DNA from 2 places in the Thioclava sp. IC9 genome. Region 2 is predicted to be linked to the other one. Evidence: riboswitches for the same ligand, from Rfam matches in the RefSeq annotation. Region 2 holds a riboswitch; the other holds the start of a gene.
What was found. A riboswitch is a leader RNA that binds a small molecule or an ion and turns the genes downstream of it on or off. The one in region 2 is predicted to bind cobalamin.
Positions count from the first base shown of each region.

Region 1: linked by a shared signal. The riboswitch ahead of B6V76_RS00830 (TonB-dependent receptor) and the one ahead of nrdH (glutaredoxin-like protein NrdH) in region 2 are both predicted to bind cobalamin.

Region 1 is NZ_NBNX01000001.1:192,163-197,019, reverse strand. It holds gene B6V76_RS00835 (ABC transporter substrate-binding protein) at 1-458, opposite strand, end outside; gene B6V76_RS00830 (TonB-dependent receptor) at 562-2,376, opposite strand; cobalamin riboswitch at 2,514-2,708, opposite strand; gene B6V76_RS00825 (DUF475 domain-containing protein) at 2,738-3,784, opposite strand; gene B6V76_RS00820 (DUF1499 domain-containing protein) at 3,939-4,364, opposite strand; gene speB (agmatinase) at 4,361-4,857, opposite strand, start outside.
Region 2 is NZ_NBNX01000001.1:849,493-854,349, forward strand. It holds gene B6V76_RS03880 (hypothetical protein) at 24-329, shown strand; gene B6V76_RS03885 (homocysteine S-methyltransferase family protein) at 460-1,509, shown strand; cobalamin riboswitch at 1,587-1,782, shown strand; gene nrdH (glutaredoxin-like protein NrdH) at 1,879-2,100, shown strand; gene nrdI (class Ib ribonucleoside-diphosphate reductase assembly flavoprotein NrdI) at 2,113-2,535, shown strand; gene nrdE (class 1b ribonucleoside-diphosphate reductase subunit alpha) at 2,505-4,676, shown strand; gene nrdF (class 1b ribonucleoside-diphosphate reductase subunit beta) at 4,685-4,857, shown strand, end outside.

The DNA of each region.
Region 1 (4,857 bases), 660 kb from region 2:
ATTTCAAGGATTTGCCCTTCAAGGGTCCGCGGCCCGTAGCCATAGCCCGAGGGCCCGATGATCGCAGCTTTCAGCCCCGGCGCGGGTGTCTGGATCGCCGCCAGCCGCGCATCGAAATCCGCGAGCATCTTCGCCGCGCGACCGGGATGGCCAAGAAGCTTGCCCATCGTCTCGATCCGGCCGCGGATCTCGGGCAGCGAGGTGCCGGGCGGCAGTTGCTCGACCCGGATCCCGAGTGTGCGCAACATGCGGATCGTGTCGGGGTTCGACCAGGTATCGGCCAGCACGAGATCGGGATGGAGAATCGAGATTTCCTCGGCGCGCCCGAAGTTTACGGGAAGGTCTTCAGCCTGTTTCCAGTGCACCGACATCGACGGGTCGGTCGCGAAATGGCTGACCGAGACGATCTGCGACGGATCGGCCAGCGCCAGCGCCAGCTGATCGGTGCAGAGGTTCATGGAGACGACCCGCCGCGGCACATCTCCCGCAGGCTCTTCCGCCCATGCGGAGGAGGTCGCCGCCAAGGCGGCGAAAAGGGCGGCGCAAACCGCCCCTTTCAGATCAGAACCGCGCACGCAGCCCCACATAGGCGGCGCGACCCGAGGTGCCGTAGCCCGGCCAGAGCTGGTAATCGGTGTCGGTCAGGTTCTCGATGCGCAGATAGGCCTCCTTCTCGTTGCCCAGATCGTAGGTCATCTGCGCGTTCAGCAGGCCGTAATCGGGCTGGCTCTGACGATCGGTGACCACACGCATATCGGCGGCGAGCGTGATCTTGTCGGTCACCTGCGCGTCGATGCCCGCGGTCAACGTATGACGCCCGAAGGCCGAGTTCCACGTCGATCCCGACGACAGCCCGTCGGGGTTCTTCCAGTCGAGATAGGTGTAGCCGAGGCTGTAGTTGATCTTGCTGGTGATCGGCCCTTTCAGCCCCAGCTCCAACCCCTGCCGCTTCGCGGTGCCCGAGGTCTGGTAGTAGGTGCCGTCGTAGTCGATCAGGTCCTTCACATCGATATGGAACAGCGTCGCGGTCAGCTTATGCGCACCGAAGTCACGCTCGACGCCGAGATCGTAGCTCAGCGATTTCTCGGGCTTGAGGTCGGGATTGCCCACGTAGCCGTCATAGAGTTCATAACCCGACGGCGCGCGGAAGCCATTGCCGATCGACGCCCGGTAGAGCGTCGCGGCGTCGGCCTGCCACGTCACGCCCAGACGACCCGTGGTGTTGCCGCCGAAATCCGAGTGATCGTCGTGGCGCGCGGAGGCGGTCACGTTCACCCCGTCCATCGGCGAGAAAGCATATTCACCGAAGATACCCGTATCCGCCGTGAGGACGTGGCCCGAGACATAGGTGCCTGTATAGGTTTCCAGCGTGCGATCCGCCCCGAAGGTCAGCCGCCCCGGCCCGAGATCGGTCGAGGCTTTCCAGTCGAGTTTGCGGCGCTTGCCCTCGTAGCCATAGTCATAGACCGGATACCAGCGCGAGGTCGTGTAATAGGTCAGACCGAGCTCGTGATCGAGCGGGCCGGTCGCGAATTTCGCGAAGAGCCGCCCGCCACGTTCCTTATGGATGGTATAATCGTTACTGTCCGTGGGCAGCGGGCCGAAGCCGTTATCGAACTCGCCCCGATCGTTCTGCGCGAACCCGTTGAAGCCGATCAGCAGATTGTCGGAGATGCGCTTCTGCGCGCGCAGGCTGACACGGTCGGCGCGGTAGCCGTCCTTCTCGGTATTGCCGTTCTTCTTGTCGGCGGCCGAGAAGCCTGCAGTGTAAATTTTCGACAGCTGAATCGCGAGTTCGTCATCGCCCTTCTTCCAGCCGAAATTATAGGCCGCATTCGCGGTGTGGTAGGAGCCGAGCTCGAGCTTGACGCTTTGGCTCACGCCATCCTCGGTCGGGCGCGGCGTGTCGAGGTTGATGACCCCGGCGACCGCCTGCCCGCCATAGACCGCCGATTGCGAGCCGCGCATGATCTCGACCCGGTCGTAGTTGAACGTGTTGAACCGGCCCAGGTCGGGCAGCACCTGCGTCGCCGACGGATCGGAGACGTCGATCCCGTCCACCATGACCTTCACGTAATTCTGCGACACGCCGCGAATGGTGAAGCCGGTCTGCGCGCCCATCGGCCCGCGCGACAGGATGCCGACGCCCGGCGACTGCGCGATCAGGTTGGCGAGACGGGTCTGGCCCGAACGCTCCAGCTCCTTGCGCGACAGCACGGTGACCGCCTGCGCGGTCTTGTCCGACGATTGCGGCTCGAGCGCGCCGTGATAGATCACGATCTCATCGAGTTGGTAAGGTTGCGCATCTTGCGCGAGCGCGGGGCCTGCCAGCGCTGTGGTGAGCATCAGGCCCACGGTCAAACGGGTGCGGATCATATCCAATTCCCTCGTGCCGCGACTCTGCGGTCGCGTGAACTTCGCATTGCAAGTCTTTGGAAATTTGGAATTTCCGCCGACGGTGAAAAATGTCACCACTGACGGAAGACCGCCTCCGCTGCGCGCCCCGCACAGGCAGAAAGGATGAGCGCCTCGGCAGGTCTCCTGGCTCGCGGGTCCTGGTTCCGGCTGGCCTTCCCGGGTCTCCCCAGTGGCTCAGTCAGCCGTCACTCGCCGCTCACAGTTGCGGGGGCAGCCCCGGAATGAATGCACGCATCGCACCGGGTTCCCTTTTCATCCGCTTTCGCGGAACCGAAGTGCCCCTGCTGTGCCGCGCGCGCCGCACTGAGTCAAGAATATTTCAGCTTTCCACGGCGCGCCGGCAGCGCCGGTTGAACCGGATCGAGGATAGCAGCGCGAGACCGATGAGCCCGGCCCCGATCAGGCCGGTGATCACCTCGGGCACTTCCACCAGCGTCTGCGCGAACATGACGACGGAGAGGATCAGGATCGACCAGAAGGCGCCGTTCTCGAGATAGCGGAATTCGCTGAGCGTGTTGCGCTCCACCAGCATCAGGGTCATCGAGCGCACATACATCGCACCGATCCCCAGACCGATCGCGATCAGGAACAGGTTCTGGGTCAGCGCGAAGGCCCCGATCACCCCGTCGAAACTGAAGGACGCATCGAGCACTTCGAGATAGAGAAACGCGCCGAGGCCCGCCTTGGCCGTCTCGGCGGCGATATTCGTCCGGTCGAGCACGTGGCTGAGCACCTCGACGCCGAGAAAGGTCGCAAGGCCGCAGATGGAGGCGAAGAGGAACTCGTCCTCGCGCCCCTCCGGCAGAATCCAGGTGAAAAGCAGAACGACGACCAGCACGAAGCCGATCTCCAGACCTCGGATCGACGCGAGCGCGCGCAACCGGCGCTCCAGCGCGCGGATCCAGTCGACCTCCTTGCCCTCGTCGATGAAATAGGTGAGCGCGACCATCATCAGGAAGGCGCCACCGAAGCCCGCGATCGACAGATGCGCGTCCTCGATGATCTCGGCATATTCGGCCGGGTGTTTCGCAGCCAGAAGAACCGCATCCCACGGTCCGATGCCGGCGGCGATCACGACGATCAGAAGCGGGAAGAGGATACGCATCCCGAACACCGCGATCAGGATGCCCCATGTCAGGAAACGACGCTGCCATTTCGGCGTCATCTGGTGCAGCTTGTTGGCGTTGACGATGGCGTTGTCGAAGCTCAGCGAGATTTCCAGCACGGCCAGCACGGCAGTGATCATCAGGAAAGAGACCGCGCCGCCAAGCCCTCCGGTCTGGGCGAACCCCAGCGCGAAGGACCCGACCAGCCCTGCCACCGTGACGGCGATGGCCCAGGAAAAATAACGATACATGATGGTCATGCTGGCTCCGGCTGCATGAGGCCTCACTTAGGCTTCGCCCCCTGTCTTCGCAAGGGAGCGCACTGTCAGAGTTGGTCTGTGTGCCCCTACGGCGTGGGGCGGGTGGGCGGAAAAACGCGGCGCAAGATACCCTGCGCACGGCGGGTCGCGCCCGCTAGAGCCCGACCTCGTCGAGCCAGCCCTTGATCCGCGCCTCATTCACCCCGAGATCGGATTTCCCGTAGACGAGGTGCCCGCGGATCTGCAGCGTATCGCCTTCGACCCAGAGCGTGGTGACATCGGGAAAGCCCCAGACGGCCGAACGCGTCACATAGGCCGCGTAGCCCTCGTCGGCGCTGCCCGCGACGCGCTTGGTGCGCGCGGTGCCCCGGATGATCTTGTCGAGCGCGGCCATCTGCGCCGGCGGATCGGAGACGTCGCGCACGGCCTGAAACCCGCCTGTCTCCGGGTGGTCACCGGGCGCTTTCGCCAGCCCGTCGACATCGAAGCGCGCCGGATCAATCGGGGCGAGGCGCACCCACCCGTCGGCCGCCACCACGACGGCGAGCCCGAGCGCGAGGATCGTCACGGCCCGTTTCATGCCGCCCTCTCCCGCATCGCCCAGCCCGCAAGGGCGATCAGCTCGGTCGCGACATGGGCCCCGGCGATCGCCGTCACCCCGGTCGGATCGTAGGGCGGAGAGACCTCGACCACGTCGCCGCCGATCAGGTTGATGCCCTTCAGCCCGCGCAACAGCTCTGCCGCCTGCCAGCTCGCCAGACCGCCCCAGACAGGCGTACCGGTGCCGGGCGCGAAGGCCGGGTCCAGACCGTCGATGTCGAAGGTGAGGTAGCAGGGTCTATCACCCACAACCGCGCGGATGCGTTCGAGCGTGGGACCGATCCCTTCGCGATGCACGCTCGGCGCATCCACGATGTTCACGCCCAGCGTATCGGGATTGTCGGTGCGGATGCCGACCGAGACCACATTCTCCGCCCGCACGACGCCCGACTTGATCGCCTTGTAGAGGAAAGTGCCATGGTCGATCCGGTCCATGTCGTCATCGGCCCATGTGTCGGAATGGGCGTCGATCT
Region 2 (4,857 bases):
CGCCCTTTTGCGCGGAGGGCGCGATGCTTTTGGAACGAACGCTTTCACTCTTACAACTCGATATAGGACCGATCTCGCCGCTGCGGGCGCGTGAGCTGGGCACGCTTGGCTACATGGAATGGCTTGGCACGCTGCCGGGCGACATGCCCTATGCGAAGGCGGCGATTGTCGCCCATATGCAGGCCTATCCGCATTCCCTGATCTCGCCCGCGGTGGAGGTGTTCTGCGAACTCCTGCTGGAGTCGCTGACCCCGCAGCCCTTCGCCCTGCCGATCGAGATGCCCCCGCCGGTGCGGCGCGGCGGGGCACGCGCCCGGCGCGGCCTCTAACCCGTTCTTCGTCTTGCGGTCGCATTCAGCGGCCCGGCCGAGGACCATTGCAGCAGGGAACGGCACTCCGTCTCCTGTGAGGCTCGGCTTCATCAAACGATGGTCATGGATGAACTGAGAGGATCTCTCCATGAATGACAACAAACTGACCCGCCTGCTCGACGCGCGCCCGGTAATCTGCGCCGAGGGCTTTCTGTTCGAACTGGAACGGCGCGGCTATCTGACCGCCGGGGAATTCGTGCCCGAGGTGGCGCTCGAATACCCGCAGGCGCTGCGCAATCTGCATGTCGATTTCCAGCGCGCCGGCAGCGATATCGTCGAGGCCTTCACCTATAACGGCCACCGCGAGAAGATGCGCGTGATCGGCAAGGAAGACCTGCTGGAGCCGCTCAACCGCGCAGCGCTGAAGATCGCCCGCGAGGTCGCCGATGCCAAGACCGGCAACCTGATGGCGGGCAATATCTCGAACACGAATATCTGGGACCCGGCCGATCCGGCGCGGCAGGCCGAGGTGCGCGCGATGTTCGACGAGATGGTCGGCTGGGCGGTCGAGGAAGGCGCGGATATCCTCATCGGCGAGACCTTCTACTACGCGGGCGAGGCGCTATGCGCGCTCGAGGCCGCGAAGGCGTCGGGGCTGCCGGTGGTGCTGACGCTGGCGCCGATGGCGGCCAATGAGATGATGGACGGGGTCGGCATCGTCGAGACCTGCCAGCAACTCGAACAGGCGGGCGCCGATGTCGTCGGGCTGAACTGCTTCCGCGGGCCGCAGACGATGATGCCGTGGCTGCGCAAGGTGCGCGCGGCGGTGAGCTGCCATGTCGGCGCCCTGCCCGTGCCCTACCGGACCACGAAGGAGGAGCCCACCTTCTTCAACCTCTCCGATCACAACGGCTGCACCTGCCCCTCGCCGCATGGCCGGACCTTTCCGACCGCGCTCGATCCGCTGGCCTGCAACCGCTACGAGATCGGCGCCTTTGCGCGTGAGGCGCAGGCGATCGGGGTGAATTACCTCGGCGTGTGCTGCGGGGCGAGCCCGATGCATATCCGCGAGATGGCCGAGGCCGTGGGCCGCGAGACCGAGGCCAGCCGCTTCTCGGAGCGCATGGAGAACCACTTCATGTATGGCCAGAACGACCGCCTCCCGGCGCATATCCGGGCGCTCGGCGACGGGGCCTGAGGCAAGACACGCTCCTGTCGCGCGAGAGTTTCGCGCGGCAGGGTAATCTATATATTGACACCGATACACCATGCATCTCAATATGATGTTGCTTTGGTTCCTGCGAGTCACTCCGCAGGCGAAGAGGGAAGCCGGTGAGATTCCGGCGCTGCCCCCGCAACTGTAAGCGGCGAGCCTGATGTCCGAATGTCACTGGTGCAATGCGCCGGGAAGACGGACCGGGAGGCGTTCGAGCCGCGAGCCAGGAGACCTGCCAGAGCAGATAGACGACGACCGCGGCGGAGGGCCCGGGCGCGTGGCTATGTGCTGCGGCACCCTGCCCACGAGCCTTGTCCCGCGCTGCCGACAGCCAACAAAGGGACAGGACACATGACCATCACCGTCTATTCGAAACCGGCCTGCGTGCAATGCACCGCCACGACCCGTGCGCTCGATGCCAAGGGGATCGACTACAACGTGATCGACCTCACCAAGGATGCCGCCGCGATGGAGATGGTGCAGGACTTGGGTTACCGGCAGGCCCCGGTGGTGATCGCCAACGAGGAGCACTGGGCAGGCTTTCGCCCCGACATGATCAACCGTCTGGTCTGAGGCCTAGCCGCGATGGGACAGGCAAGGCTGATCTATTACTCCTCGGCCTCCGGGAACACGCAGCGCTTCGTGGAGCGGCTGGGTCTGCCCGCGCTGCGTCTGCCCCTCTCGGCGGAGGCGGCGATGCCGTACCCGCCCTGCCCCTACGTCCTGATCTGCCCAAGCTACGCCGACGGCAAGGGGCGCGGCGCGGTCGCGAAACCGGTCATCGCCTTTCTCAACGATCCCGCCCGCCGCGCGGGCCTGCGCGGCGTCATCGCCAGCGGCAATCGCAATTTCGGCGCGCTCTTCGCCTGCGCGGGCGATCTGCTGGCGCGCAAATGCAACATCCCCGTGCTCTACCGGTTCGAACTGGCGGGGACCGACACTGACATCGACCGCGTGCGCGCGGGTCTCGACAATTTCTGGAGGCTGGAATGCTCGACAGCGACGTGAAACCGAGCGGGGCCACGGCCTCGGAATTCGCGGGGCTTGATCACCACGCGCTCAACGCAATGCTCAACCTCTATGACGCGGAGGGCAATATCCGCTTCGAGGCCGACCGGATGGCGGCGCGGCAATATTTCCTGCGCCATGTGAACCAGAACACGGTGTTCTTCCATTCGCTGGACGAGAAGCTCGGCTATCTGGTGGAGGAAAGCTATTACGACGCCGCCGTGCTCGATCAGTATTCGCGCAACTTCCAGCGCGCGATCTGGGAGGCGGCTTTCGCGGCAAAATTCCGTTTTCCGACCTTCCTCGGCGCGTTCAAATATTACACCTCCTACACGTTGAAGACCCGCGACGGGCAGCGGTATCTGGAACGCTACGAGGACCGCGTCGTGATGGTGGCACTGACGCTCGCGCGCGGCGACGAGGCGCTGGCGATGCGCCTCATGGAGGAGATGCTGGCAGGACGCTTCCAGCCCGCGACGCCGACCTTCCTCAACGCGGGCAAGAAGGCGCGGGGCGAGTTCGTCTCCTGCTTCCTGCTGCGGCTGGAAGACAACATGGAAAGCATCGGGCGCGGCATCAACTCGGCGCTGCAACTGTCGAAACGCGGCGGCGGCGTGGCCCTGATGCTGACCAATATCCGCGAATATGGCGCGCCGATCAAAGGGATCGAGAACCAATCCTCGGGCGTGATCCCGGTGATGAAGCTGCTCGAAGACAGCTTCAGCTATGCCAACCAGCTGGGCGCGCGTCAGGGCGCGGGCGCGGTTTATCTGCACGCCCATCACCCCGACATCCTGCGCTTCCTCGACACCAAGCGCGAGAATGCGGACGAGAAAATCCGGATCAAGACGCTGAGCCTCGGCGTGGTGATCCCCGACATCACCTTCGAGCTCGCGAAGAAGAACGAGGAGATGTATCTCTTCTCGCCCCATGACGTGGAGCGGGTCTATGGCTGCGCCTTCTCGGAGATTTCCGTCACCGAGAAATATCACGAGATGGTCGATGACGCGCGGATCCGCAAACGCAAGATCAACGCCCGCGCCTTCTTCCAGACGCTGGCCGAGATCCAGTTCGAAAGCGGCTATCCCTACATCATGTTCGAAGACACGGTGAACCGCGCCAACCCGATCGCGGGACGGATCACCATGTCGAACCTGTGTTCGGAGATTCTGCAGGTGGCCGAGCCTTCCGAGTTCGACGAGGATCTGGGCTATGCGCGGATGGGCACGGATATCTCGTGCAATCTGGGTTCGCTCAACATCGCCAAGGTGATGGATAGCGGCGATCTGGGCGCGAGCGTTGGGTCCGCGATCCGCGCGCTCTCGGCGGTGTCGGAGATGAGTGCGATCAACGCCGTCCCCTCAATCCGCAAGGGCAACGAGGAAAGTCACGCGATCGGTCTGGGTCAGATGAACCTGCACGGCTTCCTCGCCCGCGAGCGCATCCATTATGGCAGCCCCGAGGGGATCGAATTCACCTCCGTCTATTTCGCCGCCGTGGCCTATCACGCGCTGGCGGAATCGAACCGGCTGGCTGCCGAGCATGGCCGGAGTTTCAGGGAGTTCGAGGCCTCTGCCTATGCCGATGGCAGCTTCTTCGAGAAATACGTCACCCGCGACTGGCTGCCTGAGAGCGACACCGTCACGGCCCTGTTCGACCGCTTCGGGATCACCCTGCCCACCCGCGCCGACTGGGCCGCCCTGCGCGACCGGGTCATGGAGTCCGGCCTGTGGAATCGCAACCTGCAAGCCGTGCCGCCCACCGGCTCGATCAGCTATATCAACAACGCGACCGCCTCGATCCACCCGATCACCGCGAAGATCGAGATCCGTAAGGAAGGCAAGATCGGCCGGGTCTATTACCCCGCGCCCTACATGACGAACGACAATCTCGAGTTCTACCGCGACGCCTATCAGATCGGCCCCGAGGCGATCATCGACACCTATGCGGCAGCGACCGAGCATGTCGATCAAGGTCTCTCGCTGACGCTGTTCTTCCCGGCCGAGGCCACGACCCGCGACATCAACCGCGCCCAGATCTATGCATGGCGGCGCGGCATCAAGACCATCTATTACATCCGCCTGCGCCAAGCGGCCCTCGAGGGGACCGAGGTGCAGGGCTGCGTATCCTGTTCCCTGTGAGGCCCGCCATGAAAGATCTGCACACACCCCGCCCCGTCCCCCGTGCCGTCAACTGGAACCGCCTTCAGGACGACAAGGATCTCGAAGTCTGGAACCGGCTCACGTCGAATTTCTGGCTGCCCGAGAAGGTGCCGCTGTCGAACGACATTCAAAGCTGGTCGCAACTGACCGAGAATGAGCA